Regions from separate parts of the Enterobacter sp. SCRI0065 genome, predicted to be linked through region 2. Evidence: predicted binding sites of a transcription regulator. Region 2 holds the regulator's gene; each other region holds the start of a gene.
What was found. Region 2 encodes Fur, which represses iron uptake genes when iron is present. Its sites were predicted from a motif close to ATAATAATGAGAACNACTATCAA; they were not measured.
Positions count from the first base shown of each region.

Region 1: a site for Fur is predicted at 3,835-3,857, ahead of fes (enterochelin esterase). Genes of this name have one in related genera too.
Region 3: a site for Fur is predicted at 2,885-2,907, ahead of bfd (bacterioferritin-associated ferredoxin). Genes of this name have one in related genera too.

Region 1 is NZ_JCBAJB010000001.1:323,939-329,948, forward strand. It holds gene AC6EMZ_RS01550 (YadA-like family protein) at 1-938, opposite strand, end outside; gene AC6EMZ_RS01555 (TonB-dependent siderophore receptor) at 1,467-3,719, opposite strand; gene fes (enterochelin esterase) at 3,915-5,114, shown strand; gene AC6EMZ_RS01565 (MbtH family protein) at 5,129-5,341, shown strand; gene entF (enterobactin non-ribosomal peptide synthetase EntF) at 5,338-6,010, shown strand, end outside.
Region 2 is NZ_JCBAJB010000001.1:430,070-436,079, forward strand. It holds gene glnS (glutamine--tRNA ligase) at 1-1,304, shown strand, start outside; gene chiP (chitoporin ChiP) at 1,745-3,142, shown strand; gene chiQ (ChiQ/YbfN family lipoprotein) at 3,198-3,527, shown strand; gene fur (ferric iron uptake transcriptional regulator) at 3,590-4,036, opposite strand; gene fldA (flavodoxin FldA) at 4,328-4,858, opposite strand; gene ybfE (LexA regulated protein) at 5,016-5,303, opposite strand; gene ybfF (esterase) at 5,432-6,010, opposite strand, start outside.
Region 3 is NZ_JCBAJB010000006.1:223,029-229,038, reverse strand. It holds gene rplD (50S ribosomal protein L4) at 1-281, opposite strand, end outside; gene rplC (50S ribosomal protein L3) at 292-921, opposite strand; gene rpsJ (30S ribosomal protein S10) at 954-1,265, opposite strand; gene AC6EMZ_RS16995 (prepilin peptidase) at 1,650-2,123, shown strand; gene bfr (bacterioferritin) at 2,107-2,583, opposite strand; gene bfd (bacterioferritin-associated ferredoxin) at 2,656-2,850, opposite strand; gene tuf (elongation factor Tu) at 3,042-4,226, opposite strand; gene fusA (elongation factor G) at 4,293-6,010, opposite strand, start outside.

The sequences.
Region 1 (6,010 bases), 110 kb from region 2:
TCGTGCTCCCCATTAATGCTCATGCGGGAGGCATCAGCGGCGAGGTTATAGGTTGTCTTGTTCTGCACGGTAAGACTATCGATAGAGGTTTTGTTGGTCACGATGCCTTTGGCATTGTCGTCAATAAGGGTACGGTTACCGGCAATATTGCCTGCATTTTTGGTGACATCAGCATTGGTCTGCTGGAGAGCGGCGACGTTGTTGGTGATATCGCGCTGGCTATCCTTAAGAGCCTGGTCGTGGGCTGCCAGCTCCTGACGATCCTGAATGTTGTTGATTTTCAGGGTTTGCGTCTGGTTGTCGACGGACTGTAAATGGTTGTCCGTGTTGTGGATCGCCTGAGCATTCGTTTCAATATCGGTTTTGTTATCAGCGATGCCTTTGGCATTGTCGCCGATAAGAGTGCGGTTACCGGCAATATTGCCTGTATTTTTAGTGACATCAGCATTGGTCTGCTGGAGAGCGGCGACGTTGTTGGTGATATCGCGCTGGTTATCCTTGATGGTCTGGTCATGGGTTGCCAGCTCCTGACGATCCTGAATATTGTTGATTTCCAGGGTTTGCGTCTGGTTGTCGACGGACTGTAAATGGTTGTCGGTGTTGTGGATCGCCTGAGCATTATTATCGATGTTGGTTTTGTTATCAGCGATGTCTTTGGTGTTATCGTCAATAGCATTATGGTTTTCAGTAATCTGGTTTTGATGATCCACAAGGAGATCCAGATTTCCCTGAATCTGATCAAAGTTGATTACGTGATCATCGGAACCAAAAAAAGTCAGCTTGCCCTGAGTCGGATTTACGTCAAACACGCTTTGCCCTGACCTGTCTACGAACGACGTTGCCACGCCCGATTGATTGACATCATAGGAATATAAGCCAGCATAAGCGGCAGGCGTAATAACGACAGACAGCATAACGGCAATAACGGACTTCTTCATTGTAAACTCGCATTTGATTAAATATAGCGGACCAGGAATTCACAATGGAAATCCTTGGGGTAATGCCAAACGGTAACAACGCGCATTACGTCATTTTTAATTACCAGAGAAAGTGAATTATTCATTCTCGATAATTAAAAACGCCTGTAATAGTTCATGGCTTTTTTGAGGTGTTTGCCTGCTTGGTCAGTAGGCGAGGCAGAGAATACCTCTGTCGCTAAAGGAGAAACAAGATGTTTGTTATTGTAAAAATTTCTTATTTTTCATTTTAAATAATCATTTTGAATATCGCGAAAAATAATGTCATCGTTTGTTAGGTGTTTGTGATGAATAACCAAAAAGTTTAATGTAGACATCACGAATGCGGTGAAATAAATAAATGTATACTTTTATTCAGAAGGTGGAATGTAGACTTTCAGATGAAGGTGAGGAATTAAAGGGGATGTTGACGAGGAAAATTAACGGCGGCGATGGAGTCGCATATTCCCCCTCTCCCCTAAAAGAGGAGAGGGGAAGTCATTACCTGAATCAGAATCGGGTGTTAACGCTCATGTACCAGGTTCGACCCGGTTCATTATACGTGTATGCCCCTGCACCGTACATATATGCGCCAGTGGTGGCATTCCCGGTGGTCTGGGCATTACCCGCACGCCATTGACGTTTGTCGAAGACGTTATCCACGCCGCTGGTCAGGCTAAGGTTTTTGGTCACGTCCCAGGTCGCGCTCAGGCCGACAATGCTGTACGGACTAACTTCGTCCTTCTCAGAGCCTGTCACAGGTTGGCCTTTGTAGTTGTATTTCTTCGGCTGCTGCTTGCCGTACCAGGTGAAGGTCGATTGCACCGATACGTCCTGTTGTACCTGCCAGCTCAGCGTTGAGTTCAGCGTGTACTCCGGGATAATCGACAAACGGTCGCCGGTCTCTTTGTTCTTGCTTTGCAGCATGTAGGTAATGTTGTTGGTCCAGTTGACGGTCTCCGTGACCGGCACATTCAGTGAACCTTCCAGGCCTTCTACGACGGCCTTCGGTACGTTTTCCCACTGGTAAATATCGGTACTGACTTTGCTGGTGGATGTCTGACCAATCGGCGCGTAGCCCGCTTCAATCTTGTCGCGATAGTCGTTGCGGAACCAGGTCACGCCCGCCATCCAGCCCTCGCGTTTCCACTCCAGACCAATCTCTTTGTTGATGCTGGTCTCGGCCTTCAGGTCGTCGTTACCCATCATGTAACAGCCCACGCCGTCGGAACTGGCGTAGCAGCCCTGGCCTTTACTGTACAGCAGGTAGTTCGGGTTGGTCTGATACAGACTCGGCGCTTTATACGCCCGCGCGATACCCATCTTCAGGGTGAACTCATCGCCCAGACCCTGTGACAGGTTCAGGGATGGGCTCCAGTTGTTGCCCACAATGGAGTGATGATCGAAGCGCAGCGCTGGGGTCAGCATGGTGCTGTCGGTCAGCTCCATATTGTTTTCGGCAAACAGGGAGAAGATCTCCGCCGAGGAATACGGGCTGCGATCGTCGCTCATGCCCGGGATGGTTCCGCCTTGCTGAGCCTGCGAGTTAGAGGTGGAATCCTTCATGCGCTGCTGGTTCCACTCGGTACCCAGCGTCAGGTTCTGGTTGACCAGGAAATCGATCGGCAGATTGATCTCACTGTGCAGCATCACGTCAGCCAGATCGGTGTCGGTGAATTTGTTGCTGTTGAACAGGCCTTCGAGGCCGCCCGCCAGTCCTTCGCCCAGGCGTGAGTTACGCGTGTGCTCGTACTGCGCCCAGTTGCTGGTGGTGACGCCGTTATCCCAGCCCCCGTTCCAGGTTACGGCAAAGTTCTGGCGATAAATACGGTTAGTTTCTTTACCGTAGTTTTTCTTCACCAGCCCGTTTGAGCTGTTGTCGTTGTTGGTGTTCTGCGTGTCGCCCGCGTAGAGGTTGTTCTGGCGGCTGTAGCCCGCTTCAAACTGCAAGGACTGCATCGGGGCAAATTCCCAACGAACCACGCCGTTGACGTCTTTGTTTTCGACACCTTCGCGGCCCGCAGGCAGCGTGTCGGCATACGCGCCGGTACGGTCGGACTGGTGGCCCTGGTTGATATCCCACGCGTCGGCCTGGGTTTTATCCAGATTGCCATACAGGCGGAAGCTGAAATCGCCGCCCAGCGGGCCGCTCAGGTTGAAGTTGGTGCGTTTGGTGGAGCCTTCGTCTTTATGCTCTGGCGCATTCAGGTAGGTGTTCCACGAGCCGTGCCACTGGTCGTCGAATTTTTTGGTGATGATGTTCACCACGCCGCCCGCCGCGCCGTTACCGTAGCGTGCCGCCGCCGGACCACGGATGACTTCAATGCTTTCGATCATCTCTGGCGGTACCCAGCCGGTGTCGCCGCGAGTATCACGCTCGCCGCGCCAGCCCAGACGGATAGAGTTGCGGCTGGTGACCGGCTTACCGTCGATCAGGATCAGGGTATTTTCCGGTCCCATGCCACGGATGTCGATCTGGCGGTTGTTACCGCGCTGGCCGCTGGTGGAGTTACCGGTAAGGTTAACGCCCGGCATGGTACGGATGATTTCGGCCACGTCGCGAGCGGGAGGATTTTTACGGATTTCGTCAGCGGTGATTTTTGATACGCCCGGCGCCTGCAGGTTCTGCTCGGCGGCGGTGATCACCATCGTGTCTTCATGCTGCGCGCTGGTGGTCGCTGTGTCGTCTGCCAGTGCTGGCAGCGCGACGCCGTAAATCCCTAAGTTGACCAGCAAGGCCAGAGAGTGAATCTTCTTATTCATTGTACGTCCTGCTTTTCGCGCCGCATCCCCTTGACTCCATTCCCGAAGGGGAGAGGAGGCGGCATGGTTATTATGTGAGCGCGCTTCCCACAGCGCGGGCACTACGCTATTGCAAATGCAAATAGTTATCAATAATATTATCAATAAAATTTGTCCTGTAACAAAAAATGACGCGAGAAACATGAGGTTAAGAGAGTGACGGTGCAAACAGCGGGAAGCGATGCCTGGTGGCACTCGAAACAGGGGCCGGAAAGGGTAAAAGAAGGAGAGGACTACCGCGTCACGTTCTGGTGGCGCGATCCGGCAGGTACGGAGCGGTCGTCCCTCATTAAGCGGGTCTGGATCTACATCACTGGCGTGACCGATCATCATCAAAACGCCCGTCCGCAGTCGCTTGAGCGGCTACCCGGCACCGACGTCTGGCAGTGGCAGGGCACTTTTACGCCCGAGTGGCGCGGCAGCTACTGTTTTATCCCTACAGAAAATGACAACGACTTTGGTGACGCGGTGTTTAACGCCGACTCGCCCGACCGCATGGCGCTGCGCGAAGGCTGGCGCAAACTGTTGCCGAAGGCGATTGCCGATCCGCTGAATCCACAAAGCTGGCGCGGTGGGCGCGGGCATCCGGTGTCGGCGCTCGAAATGCCGAATGCGCCGGTCCAGCCTGGCTGGAATCACCCTGATACGCCTTATCAACCGCCCGTCTGCATTGAATGGCAGAGCGCGCGGCTGGGTAATCGTCGTCGCGTCTGGATTTTTACCACTGGCGATGAAAGCCAGGACCGCCCGCTGGCCGTCCTGCTTGACGGCCAGTTCTGGGCCGAAAGCATGCCCGTCTGGCCTGCGCTCACGGCGCTGACTCAGGAAGGTCAATTACCGCCTGCGGTGTATATCCTGATCGATGTAATCGACACTGCCCACCGCAGTCGCGAGCTGCCCTGCAATCCCGATTTCTGGCTGGCGGTGCAGGACGAACTTCTCCCTCTTGTGACATCCACTACGCCATTTAGCGATCGCCCCGACCGTACGGTGGTGGCCGGGCAAAGTTTTGGCGGCCTGTCGTCCTTGTATGCCGGCCTCAACTGGCCGCAGCGCTTTGGCTGCGTGCTCAGCCAGTCCGGCTCCTACTGGTGGCCGCATCGTGGCGCACATCATGACGGACTACTCATCGAACAGCTCAAAGCGGGTGAAAAAACCGCGCGCGGGCTGCGCATTGTCCTTGAGGCGGGCCGCAACGAGCCGCTGATTTTCCGTGCGAATCAGGCGATTTACGCCGAACTACAACACACACAGCAACCGGTTATCTGGCGTCAGGTTGACGGCGGACATGATGCGCTTTGCTGGCGCGGCGGGCTGACCCAGGGGCTGATGACCCTTTGGCAGCCGCTTATTTAATAACGGAGTCTGGTATGGAATTCAGTAATCCTTTCGATAATCCGCAGGGACAGTTCGCGATTTTGTCTAATGACCAGGCGCAATACAGCCTGTGGCCGCAGCAGTGCGCCTTGCCTGCGGGCTGGCGCGTGGTGTGCGAAGCCCAGTCACAGGAAGCCTGTCAGCAGTGGCTGACCGAAAACTGGCGAACGCTTGAGCCTACTCATTTTGCGGGGGATAAGGCATGAGCGCGCATCTTCCTCTCGTCGCTGCCCAGCCGGGTATCTGGATGGCGGAACAGCTTTCGACGCTGCCGAATGCCTGGAGCGTGGCGCACTACACCGAGCTGAAAGGCGATATCAACGCACCGCTGCTGGCAAAAGCCATCGCCGCGGGGATGATGCAGGCCGATACCCTGCGCACCCGCTTTAGCGAAGATAACGGCGAGGTGTGGCAGTGGGTCGATGAATCCATCACGCTGCCGGAACCGGCAATGGTTCGCGCTGAATCGCACGCCGCCGCCGTGGCGCTGATGGAGGCCGATCTCAGTCAGGATCTGCGCGTAGACAGCGGTCAGCCGCTGGCGTTCCACCTGCTGATTCAGGTCGAGGAAAACCGCTGGTACTGGTATCAGCGTTATCATCATTTAGTGGTAGATGGCTTCAGCTTCCCGGCCATTACCCGCCAGATCGCCGCCATTTATACCGCGCTCAGCAAAGGTGAACCGATTCCGGCATCACCGTTTACGCCGTTCGCCGAGGTGGTGGAGGAATATCAGCGCTACCGCGACAGCGAGGCGTATCAACGCGACGGCGCGTTCTGGGCCGAGCAGCGCAAGCAGCTTCCGCCACCCGTGTCGCTTTCCCCCACGCCGCTGCCGGGCCGTGCGGCAACCACCGATATTTTGCGCCTGAAGC
Region 2 (6,010 bases):
TCGACGAGCTGTCTGCTGACGAAATCCGCGAATATCGTGGCTCGCTGACTGCGCCAGGTAAAAACAGCCCGTTCCGCGATCGCAGCGTCGAAGAGAACCTCGAACTGTTTGAAAAAATGCGTGCGGGTGGTTTCGAAGAAGGCAAAGCGTGCCTGCGTGCCAAAATCGACATGGCTTCGCCATTTATCGTCATGCGCGATCCGGTGTTGTACCGCATTAAGTTTGCCGATCACCACCAGACCGGCAGCAAGTGGTGCATCTACCCGATGTACGACTTCACCCACTGCATCAGCGATGCGCTGGAAGGCATTACGCATTCACTGTGTACGCTGGAGTTCCAGGATAACCGTCGCCTGTACGACTGGGTGCTGGATAACATCACCATTCCTGTGCATCCGCGTCAGTACGAGTTCTCTCGTCTGAATCTGGAATACACCGTGATGTCCAAGCGTAAGCTGAACCTGCTGGTGACTGATAAGCACGTAGAAGGCTGGGATGACCCACGTATGCCAACCATTTCAGGTTTGCGTCGTCGTGGCTACACCTCAGCGTCTATCCGCGAGTTCATCAAGCGTATCGGCGTGACCAAGCAGGACAACACCATTGAGATGGCTTCTCTGGAATCCTGTATTCGCGAAGATCTGAACGAAAACGCACCACGTGCGATGGCAGTTATCGACCCGGTTAAGCTGGTTATCGAAAACTACCCGCAGGGCGAGAGCGAAGTGGTCACGATGCCTAACCATCCGAGCAAGCCGGAGATGGGGACCCGTGAAGTACCGTTTAGCGCTGAGATCTGGATCGATCGTGCTGACTTCCGTGAAGAAGCGAACAAGCAGTACAAACGTCTGGTGATGGGCAAAGAAGTTCGCCTGCGTAATGCCTACGTGATCAAAGCAGAGCGCGTAGAGAAAGACGCAGAAGGCACGATTACCACGATCTACTGTACCTATGACGCAGAAACCCTGAGCAAGGATCCTGCCGATGGTCGTAAAGTAAAAGGCGTTATTCATTGGGTGAGCGCTGCGCATGCGCTACCCGTTGAAATTCGTCTTTACGATCGTCTGTTCAGCGTACCCAATCCGGGCGCGGCAGAGGACTTCCTGGCGACGATTAACCAGGAATCGCTGGTCATCAAGCAAGGCTTTGGTGAACCGTCTCTGAAAGCGGCTGAAACAGGAAAAGCTTATCAGTTTGAGCGTGAAGGTTACTTCTGCCTCGACAGCCGTTATGCAACCGCTACCAAACTGGTCTTTAACCGTACGGTTGGTCTGCGCGACACCTGGGCGAAAATTGGCGAGTAGTTTTGGTCAATGACAGACAAACGCCGCTTATCGCGGCGTTTTTTTTCTTTGCGATCAGCAGTCTATATAAAGGCTAATCTGGATGCCTAAATAATAACTGGTCAATGAGCTGCTACTTATTTTTTTAATTTAATTTTCATTTATAGAAATACTCAATTTTTACTCAATGTAATCGCTATCAATAAGCATTAGTTATTGAATTTAACCCAATTTTCAGCGTGTTTCGGCCCTCTCATAGAAATGTTTCAATTCACTACCAATTATGTGCACTTCGTCATAATCCTGCATTTTGCCTGTTAAAAAGCATTGATAATTCGCGTCGCGAAAAATAGTCTAAAGACGGTAGTTAATTCGAGGGTATTTCTAACTACCCCTGACCTATTGGTCATTTATATTTTTCGCCGTTCAGGCGTTTTTAATTCGTCAAAGAGGAACAATCTATGCGTACGTTCAGTGGCAAACGTAGTGCGCTGGCGCTGGCTATTGCCGGTATCACAGCAATGTCGGCTTTTGTTGCCGCACCAGAGGCTAAAGCAGCAGGATTCATTGATGATTCAACTCTCACGGGTGGTATCTATTACTGGCAGCGTGAACGTGACCGTAAAGACGTAACCGAAAATAAATACAAAACCAACCTTTCCCATTCTACATGGAACGCCAACCTGGATTTCCAGTCTGGCTATGCCGCAGATATGTTCGGTCTGGATATTGCCGCCTTTACGGCCATTGAAATGGCGGAAAATGGCGACAGCGCGCACCCGAACGAAATTGCATTTTCGTCCAGCAATAAAGCCTACAAGGAAGACTGGTCCGGCGATAAGAGTGGGATAAGCCTTTATAAGGCCGCCGCTAAATTCAAATATGGCCCGGTATGGGCGCGTGGTGGTTATATTCAGCCAACCGGTCAAACGCTATTAGCGCCGCACTGGAGCTTTATGCCTGGTACTTATCAGGGTGCAGAAGCCGGGGCTAATTTTGACTACGGTGATGCGGGGGCGTTGAGTTTCTCCTATATGTGGACCAACGAGTACAAAGCTCCGTGGCACATTGAGATGGACAAGTTCTACCAGAACGATAAAAAAACCAAAGTCGACTATCTGCATTCCCTCGGTGCAAAATATGACTTTAAAAATGATCTCGTGCTGGAAGCGGCATTTGGTCAGGCAGAAGGCTATGTTGACCAGTACTTTGCCAAAGCCAGCTACAAATTCGATATCGTCGGCGGTCCGCTGTCGACCACCTATCAGTTCTACGGTACTCGCGATAAAGTCAGCGATGGCGGCGTGAACGATCTTTATGATGGTACCGCGTGGCTGCAAGCGTTGACCTTCGGGTATAAAGTGGGACAAGTTGATTTACGTCTCGAAGGAACCTGGGTGAAAGCGGAAGGGCAGCAGGGCTACTTCCTCCAGCGCATGACGCCAACCTACGCCTCTTCAAACGGTCGTCTGGATATCTGGTGGGATAACCGTTCTGACTTCAACGCCGATGGTGAAAAAGCACTCTTCTTCGGTGCGATGTATGACCTGAAAAACTGGAATCTGCCGGGCTGGGCAGTGGGTGCATCTTACGCTTACGCGTGGGACGCCAAGCCTGCTGATATGGCAACGCCGGATGCCTACTACGATCCGAACTACCGTCTGAAAGAATCGTCATACAGCCTGGACGCAATCTACACCCTCCAGGATGGCCGTGCGAAAGGCACGATGTTCAAACTGCACTTCACCCAGTACGACAACCATTCCGATATTCCGAGCTACGCGGGCGGTTACGGCAATATCTTCCAGGATGAACGTGACGTGAAATTCATGGTTATCGCACCTTTCACTATCTTCTGATGAATTCTCCGGCGGGATGGCCCCCCCCCGTCTCGCCGGAATGGAGACTGTTATGTTGAAAAAAATCGTCATGGTCGCGGTGCTTGCATCGGGACTGGTTGCCTGCGCACAGCCTCAGGCACCAAAAGAAGACTCCCGTTTGAAAGAAGCCTATAGCGCTTGTATTAATACGGCACAAGGATCGCCGGAGAAAATCGAGGCCTGTCAGAGCGTGCTGAATGTACTCAGAAAAGAGAAAGCGCATGAGCAGTTTGCGACTCAGGAAAACGTCAGGGTGATGGATTATCAGGCTTGCATCCAGGCGCGCAAAACCGGCAACGATCAGGAAGTGGCAAAAAGCTGCGACAAAATCTGGCAAGAGATACGCAATAACAACGCGAACTGATTAATAGCAGGCAAAAAAAAGCCAACCTTGCGGTTGGCTCTTTGCTTTGTATAAATGCACCCTTATTTCGGGGTATGCGCGTGCTCATTTTCGCGACAATCGCCTTCTGCACAGTGACCGTACAGGTACAGGCTGTGGTTGGTCAGGCGAATACCATGTCGGGTGGCAATCTCACGCTGACGCGCTTCGATAGAGTCATCGCTAAATTCAATCACCTTGCCGCAGTCGAGGCAGATAAGGTGATCGTGGTGATGCTGCTGGGTCAGTTCAAAAACGGATTTACCGCCTTCGAAGTTATGACGGGTGACAATCCCTGCGTCGTCGAATTGATTCAAAACGCGGTAAACGGTCGCCAGGCCAATCTCTTCACCCATGTCAATCAGGCGCTTGTACAAGTCTTCCGCACTGACGTGATGATTGTCCGGCCCTTGCAGAACTTCCAGAATCTTTAAACGAGGAAGCGTAACTTTCAGGCCAGCCTTCTTTAATGCGGTATTGTTGTCAGTCATGCGGAATCTGTCCTGTTGCTAAACGATTCACTTCTAAAGAAGAAGTGACAGAAAATGCACTTGGGATAATGCGTCTCATTATAGAACTGCCATGCTTAAATGAAAACTGCAAGTCTCAAGCAAAGTATGCTTATAAAAACGTGGTACCGCCAACAAAGTTAGCCGAGTGAGTCCACTTTAACCTGGTTTATTGTACAGGTCTGAAAGCAAAAGTTAAAAATTTGTAGCAATTATTTTAATTGGAATTACCTATCAATGCGGCGCAACTAAGCTGAAGCGCCGCATCTTCAATCAGGCATTCAGAATATCGTCGAGATGTAGCTCGTCGCGAATCTGTTTTACCCACTGCGTCACGCGTTCAGCGGTCAGTTCTGGCTGGCGGTCTTCATCAATCGCCAGACCGACAAAGTGATCGTCATCTGCAAGACCTTTTGATGCTTCAAAGTGGTAACCCGCTGTCGGCCAGTGGCCTACGATGGCTGCACCGCGTGGTTCGATAATGTCGCGGATGGTGCCCAAAGCGTCACAGAAATATTCTGCGTAGTCTTCCTGGTCGCCACAGCCAAACAGCGCCACGAGCTTACCGTTGAAGTCTACTTCTTCTAGCGTAGGGAAAAAGTCATCCCAGTCACACTGTGCTTCGCCGTAGTACCAGGTTGGGATGCCCAGCAGCAAAATATCATAACCTTCGAGATCTTCTTTGCTGCTCTTAGCAATGTCATGCACGTCGGCAACGTCTTTACCAAGCTGTTTCTGAATGTTTTTTGCGATGTTTTCGGTGTTACCCGTATCGCTGCCGAAAAAAATGCCGATGATTGCCATGAGTAAAATAACCTCTTGAAACTTAATGGTATGGTGGCGCAATTTGTCCACGGATAAGGGCAATCATAGCAGAACAGAGAAGTCCACGGAAACAGCTATCACGCTGGACTGCACTCTGTGCTACATGAAAGTGACGTGAAGTCGATTTTTCAGACTCTTACTGGGAATGGCGTAATGCCTGGAGTTGCGCCATGAGCATCTCTTCGATCAGCTCGCTGCGGCTGATTTCACGAGCATCGGCCAGTTCGCTCAGCGCGTCGACGGCATCCGCATTGAGTTTAAGCTCGACGCGTTTAAGCCCACGACTTTTGTCGCGTTTAAGCTGGTTGCGCTTATTGATGCGCAATTGTTCATCGCGCGAAAGCGGATTGGTTTTAGGTCGTCCCGGTCGACGTTCAGTCGCGAACAGATCTAATGTCGTACGGTCCGTTTGTTCTTTGGCCATGATTCAGAGACTTCGGGGAAAACGAGCGGCCCTGCTATTGCCGGGGCGATGAGCGCGACATCATACATTACTGGTATCAGGACGCCAACGACTGGCGTCCTGCAGACGATCGGTCGCTGGCTTTTTAATCAAATCACCGTTTCAGATAGATATCGACGGATGGCGCGCAGGACAGCCTCCGGCTTTTCGGCGTGAACCCAATGACCTGCCCCGGCAATCACATGCGCACGCGCCTGCGGGAATTGCGCGACCAGTGCATCCCGATAAGCCTCCGTGACGTAGGGTGAATTGCCACCACGGATAAACAGGGTAGGGTGCTGCCAGGCAGGAATCGCCTGCCAGCCGACAATATGGCTATATTGGTCCCACAGCACCGGCACGTTAAAACGCCATGCCCCATCGATGAAAGACTTCAACAAGAACTGTACCACGCCTTCTTCATCGAGTTGCTCACGCATAATAGCAGCAGCCTGTTGGCGTGTGGATGCGCCAGCTTCGGTGACTGCATTAATAGCCGCAAAGATCTCATCGTGGCGACGAACGTCATAATCCACCGGGGCGACATCAATCACCACCAGCTGGTCAATACGTTCTGGCGCAAGCGCGGTTAGCGCCATCACCGCTTTACCACCCATTGAGTGCCCAATAAACGTGGCCTTCTCTATCTGGTTTGCATCAAGCGTGTCCAGCAGATCCTGTGCCATTGC
Region 3 (6,010 bases), on a different contig from region 2:
TGACTGTGGTCCTGCGGGCGAGCAGCGAAGGTCACACCACCGGAACGCCAGATTGGGCTCTTAATAGAACCTGCACGCGCACGGCCGGTACCTTTCTGGCGCCACGGCTTTTTACCGGAACCAGTTACTTCAGCACGAGTCTTCTGAGCACGAGTACCCTGACGAGCACCAGCTGCATAAGCAACTACAACCTGGTGAACCAGCGCTTCGTTGAAATCACGACCGAAGGTAGTTTCGGAAACAGTCAGCGCGCTCTGCGCGTCTTTCAATACTAATTCCATTGCTATCTCCTCACGCCTTCACAGCTGGTTTAACGATCAGGTTGCTACCGGTTGCACCCGGAACAGCACCCTTAACCAGCAGCAGGTTGCGCTCAGCGTCAACACGTACTACGTCCAGGCTCTGGACAGTGACGCGTTCGTTGCCCATCTGACCTGCCATCTTCTTGCCTTTGAACACTTTGCCCGGAGTCTGGTTCTGACCGATAGAACCCGGAACGCGGTGAGACAAGGAGTTACCGTGCGTAGCATCCTGAGTACGGAAGTTCCAGCGCTTAACGGTACCAGCAAAACCTTTACCTTTAGAGGTACCGGTTACGTCAACTTTTTTGACTTCAGCAAACAGCTCAACGCTAATGTCCTGACCTACGGTGAACTCTTCGCCTTCAGCAAGACGGAATTCCCACAGACCACGGCCAGCTTCAACGCCAGCTTTAGCGAAGTGACCAGCTTCCGGCTTAGTTACACGACTTGCTTTTTTAGAGCCAGTGGTAACCTGAACTGCACGGTAGCCATCGTTAGCCAGGTCTTTAACCTGAGTAACGCGGTTTGCTTCAACTTCGATAACGGTTACTGGGATAGATACGCCATCTTCAGTGAAGATGCGGGTCATTCCCACTTTTTTACCGACTAAACCAATCATTGTTTCAACCTCTCAATCGCTCGATGACCTGATTAACCCAGGCTGATCTGCACGTCTACACCGGCAGCCAGATCCAGACGCATCAGAGCATCAACGGTTTTCTCAGTTGGCTCAACGATGTCAACCAGACGCTTGTGAGTGCGAATTTCGTACTGATCACGCGCATCTTTGTTGACGTGCGGAGAGATCAGAACGGTAAAGCGCTCTTTGCGGGTCGGCAGCGGGATCGGACCACGGACTTGCGCACCAGTGCGCTTAGCAGTCTCGACGATTTCCGCGGTTGATTGATCGATTAGACGATGATCAAACGCTTTAAGGCGGATACGGATTCTTTGGTTCTGCATGAGACCAGAGCTCCAATTATTTTATAAGCGAAAATGATTACTACTCATACCCATTACGATTGATGGGAGAGTGTAACCGTTCTTACGTAGCCCCCCAATTGGGAGCATTGTTAGGTAACTAAAATGCTGTTACCCAGGTTCAGATTGAACCAGCTGTCAATTACGACAAGCCCGCGCATTATACGTAAATCTGACCACAACGCAAGTGCCGTTTATAAAACAAGCGCTGGTGTGCTTGTTTGCGAAGTGGTTCGACATTCTCACGTAACGTTGTATGCCTCAGTCGATTTGTTTGAAGGCGCTTCGCAGAACTGCCTTTCACTGTTTGTTATGAACAGGCCCAGAGGAAGAGGATGCCGCAGTGATAACTGATGAGGCTGACGCATGCTAACCACTCTTCCCTTTTTGATTGCCTATGCCGGATTAACCTGTCTTCTGGTTCGCGAAGATATTCGTTCCGGGCTCTTACCGGATAAATATCTTTGTCCGCTCTTATGGGTAGGGCTTCTCTACCATCTCATCTTTCATTCCGGGTTTTTGGCCAGTGCGGTTGTCGGTGCCATGGCGGGATATGCTAGTTTTGCCTGCATTTATTGGGGGTATCGATTGATTTGCAAAAGTGAAGGGCTTGGCTACGGGGATGTGAAGTATCTTGCAGCTCTTGGAGCGTGGCACGGCTGGTGCATATTGCCATCGATGGTTCTGTCAGCGGCTCTGATGGCCATCATATATGTGCTCATCCGAATGCTGCTGCATCCTGATAAACAGGCACAAAAAAACCCACTACCGTTTGGTCCATTTATGGCGGCAGCAGGTTTATTGACAGGCTGGCAAACTCTTATCAATCTTCCACTTTGATTTGCGACTGAAGATAGTTTTGCAAACCAATTTTTCCGATGAGGTCCAGTTCGGTTTCAAGCCAATCAATATGGCCTTCTTCATCTGCCAGGATCTTAATCATCATATCCCGGCTGACGTAGTCATGGACGCTATCTGCATAAGCAATCGCTTCCCGAAGATCTTTAGCACCATCGAGTTCAAGTGTCAGATCCGAACGTAGCATCTCTTCAACGTCTTCACCGATGCCAAGTTTGCCGAGATCTTGCAGGTTAGGAATGCCTTCAAGAAAGAGGATACGCTCAATATATTTATCGGCGTGTTTCATTTCATCGATGGATTCATGGTATTCGACATCATTGAGGCGCGTCAGGCCCCAGTTTTTGAACATTCTTGCATGGAGAAAATACTGGTTGATCGCGACAAGCTCATTTCCCAATAATTTATTGAGATAACTTATGATTTTAACATCACCTTTCATTATATAGTCCCTCCGCTTCCACTTATTGAAGCGTAGATGGGGCTACAGGGATGTCAAAAAAAAGATAGTGTCTTAAGCGATCTCTTTGTATTCCGGGATCTGCATCAATTCGTCCTGCATAATTTCACGTGCCGCACGTACGCACTTACCGCATTGATTTCCTACCGGAACAAACTTGCGAAGCTGCTGGAAAGATTGAGGATGAAATTGTCGAACGGCCTGACGTATTTTTTTATCACTCACGCCATTACACAAACAAACGTACATAGAAACTCCCGTTCAATTTATGCACAAAGTGTAAGTGAGAATAATTATGATTACAATAGCAGATACGCTAGAAAACGCGTTATGGAAGGTCAAAAAATGCGAAAGAGTGTGACAAACAATAAACTTTAAATAGCAAAAAGGGCATCAAATGATGCCCTTTTAATACGCATTGCGTTAAAGGTTAGCAGCGATTAGCTGATAACTTTAGCAACAACGCCAGCGCCAACAGTACGGCCGCCTTCACGGATTGCGAAACGCAGACCGTCATCCATCGCGATTGGGTGGATCAGGGTAACAACCATCTGAATGTTGTCGCCAGGCATAACCATCTCAACGCCTTCTGGCAGTTCGATGGTACCGGTCACGTCAGTTGTACGGAAGTAGAACTGTGGACGGTAACCTTTGAAGAACGGAGTATGACGGCCGCCTTCATCTTTGGACAGGATGTACACTTCAGATTCGAACTTGGTGTGTGGCTTGATAGAGCCTGGCTTAGCCAGAACCTGGCCACGCTGGATTTCTTCGCGTTTGATACCACGCAGCAGAACACCACAGTTCTCGCCTGCACGACCTTCGTCCAGCAGTTTGCGGAACATTTCAACGCCAGTACAGGTAGACTTAGCAGTCTCTTTAATACCAACGATTTCAACTTCTTCGCCAACTTTAACGATACCGCGCTCTACACGACCGGTAACAACAGTACCACGGCCGGAGATAGAGAATACGTCTTCGATTGGCAGCAGGAATGGCTTGTCGATAGCACGTTCTGGTTCTGGGATGTAAGAATCCAGGTAGCCAGCCAGCTCAACGATTTTAGCTTCCCACTCTGCTTCGCCTTCCAGCGCTTTCAGAGCAGAACCACGGATGATTGGAGTATCATCGCCTGGGAAATCGTACTGAGACAGAAGTTCACGAACTTCCATTTCTACCAGTTCCAGCAGCTCTTCGTCATCAACCATGTCGCACTTGTTCAGGAACACGATGATGTAAGGAACGCCTACCTGACGACCCAGCAGGATGTGCTCACGAGTCTGAGGCATAGGGCCGTCAGTCGCAGCAACAACCAGGATCGCGCCGTCCATCTGCGCAGCACCGGTGATCATGTTTTTAACATAGTCGGCGTGGCCTGGGCAGTCTACGTGTGCGTAGTGGCGAGACGGGGTGTCATACTCAACGTGAGAAGTGTTGATGGTGATACCACGAGCTTTTTCTTCTGGTGCGTTATCGATCTGATCGAATGCACGAGCAGAACCACCGTAGGTTTTAGCCAGAACGGTAGTGATTGCAGCAGTCAGGGTAGTTTTACCATGGTCAACGTGGCCGATAGTACCGACGTTGACGTGCGGTTTTGTACGTTCAAATTTTTCTTTAGACACGGCTATATTCCTTACTATAGTACCCCCTCACCGAGGGGGCACGGGATTTTGTTTTAACCCTACGGCTTATTTGCCACGGGCTTCAATTACGGCCTGAGCAACGTTGTTCGGCGCATCATCATACTTCAGGAATTCCATGGAGTAAGATGCACGACCTTTGGTCAGTGAACGCAACTGAGTTGCGTAACCGAACATTTCAGACAACGGAACTTCAGCATGAATCTGAACACCAGTAGCGTTAGATTCCTGACCTTTCAGCTGACCACGACGACGGCTAAGGTCACCGATAACGTCACCAGTGTTCTCTTCTGGAGTTTCAACTTCAACCTTCATGATAGGTTCAAGCAGAACTGGTTTTGCTTTCTTAAAGCCATCTTTGAAGGCAATAGAAGCGGCCAGTTTAAACGCCAGTTCAGAGGAGTCAACGTCGTGGTAAGAACCGAAGTGCAGACGCACACCGAGATCTACTACTGGGTAACCCGCCAGAGGACCAGACTTCAGCTGCTCCTGGATGCCTTTATCAACAGCAGGGATGTATTCACCAGGAATTACACCACCTTTGATGTCGTTGATGAACTCATAACCTTTCGGATTTGAGCCCGGCTCCAGTGGGTACATGTCGATAACAACATGACCAAACTGACCACGACCACCAGACTGCTTAGCGTGTTTACCTTCGATATCAGTAACTTTCGCACGAATCGCTTCGCGGTAAGCAACCTGAGGTTTACCCACGTTAGCTTCAACGTTGAATTCACGCTTCATACGGTCAACGATGATGTCGAGGTGCAGTTCACCCATACCAGCGATGATGGTCTGGTTAGATTCTTCATCAGTCCATACGCGGAATGATGGATCTTCTTTAGCCAAACGACCCAGAGCCAGACCCATTTTTTCCTGGTCAGCTTTGGTTTTCGGTTCTACAGCGATAGAAATTACCGGTTCAGGGAATTCCATACGCTCCAGAATGATCACGTTGTCCGGATCACAGATGGTGTCACCAGTAGTCACGTCTTTCAGGCCGATTGCAGCAGCAATGTCGCCCGCGCGAACTTCTTTGATCTCTTCACGCTTGTTAGCATGCATCTGAACGATACGACCAAAACGCTCACGAGCCGATTTAACTGGGTTATATACGGTATCACCAGAGTTAACCACGCCAGAATAAACGCGGAAGAACGTCAGGTTACCCACGAATGGGTCGGTAGCGATTTTGAACGCCAGCGCAGCAAACGGTTCATCATCGGTAGCATGACGTTCAGCTGGGGTATCTTTACCGTCGTCCAGCATACCGTTGATTGCCGGTACGTCAGTTGGTGCTGGCAGGTAATCAATTACCGCATCCAGCATTGCCTGTACGCCCTTGTTTTTGAATGCAGAACCGCAAGTTACGAGAATGATCTCGTTAGCCAGCACTCGTGCACGCAGCGCAGTTTTGATTTCTTCTTCGGTCAGCTCTTCGCCGCCCAAATATTTATCCATCAGCTCGTCAGAAGCTTCAGCTGCGGATTCAACCAGGTTCTGGTGCCATTCATTGGCCAGCTCAACCATGTCAGCAGGGATGTCTTCGTATTCGAAGGTCACGCCCTGATCGGCATCGTTCCAGTTGATGGCTTTCATTTTCACCAGGTCAACAACACCGGTGAAACCTTCTTCAGCGCCAATCGCCAACTGAAGCGGAACAGCTGTCGCGCCCAGACGGGATTTAATCTGGCCTACAACTTTCAGGAAGTTAGCACCCATGCGGTCCATTTTGTTAACGAACGCAATGCGTGGAACTTTAT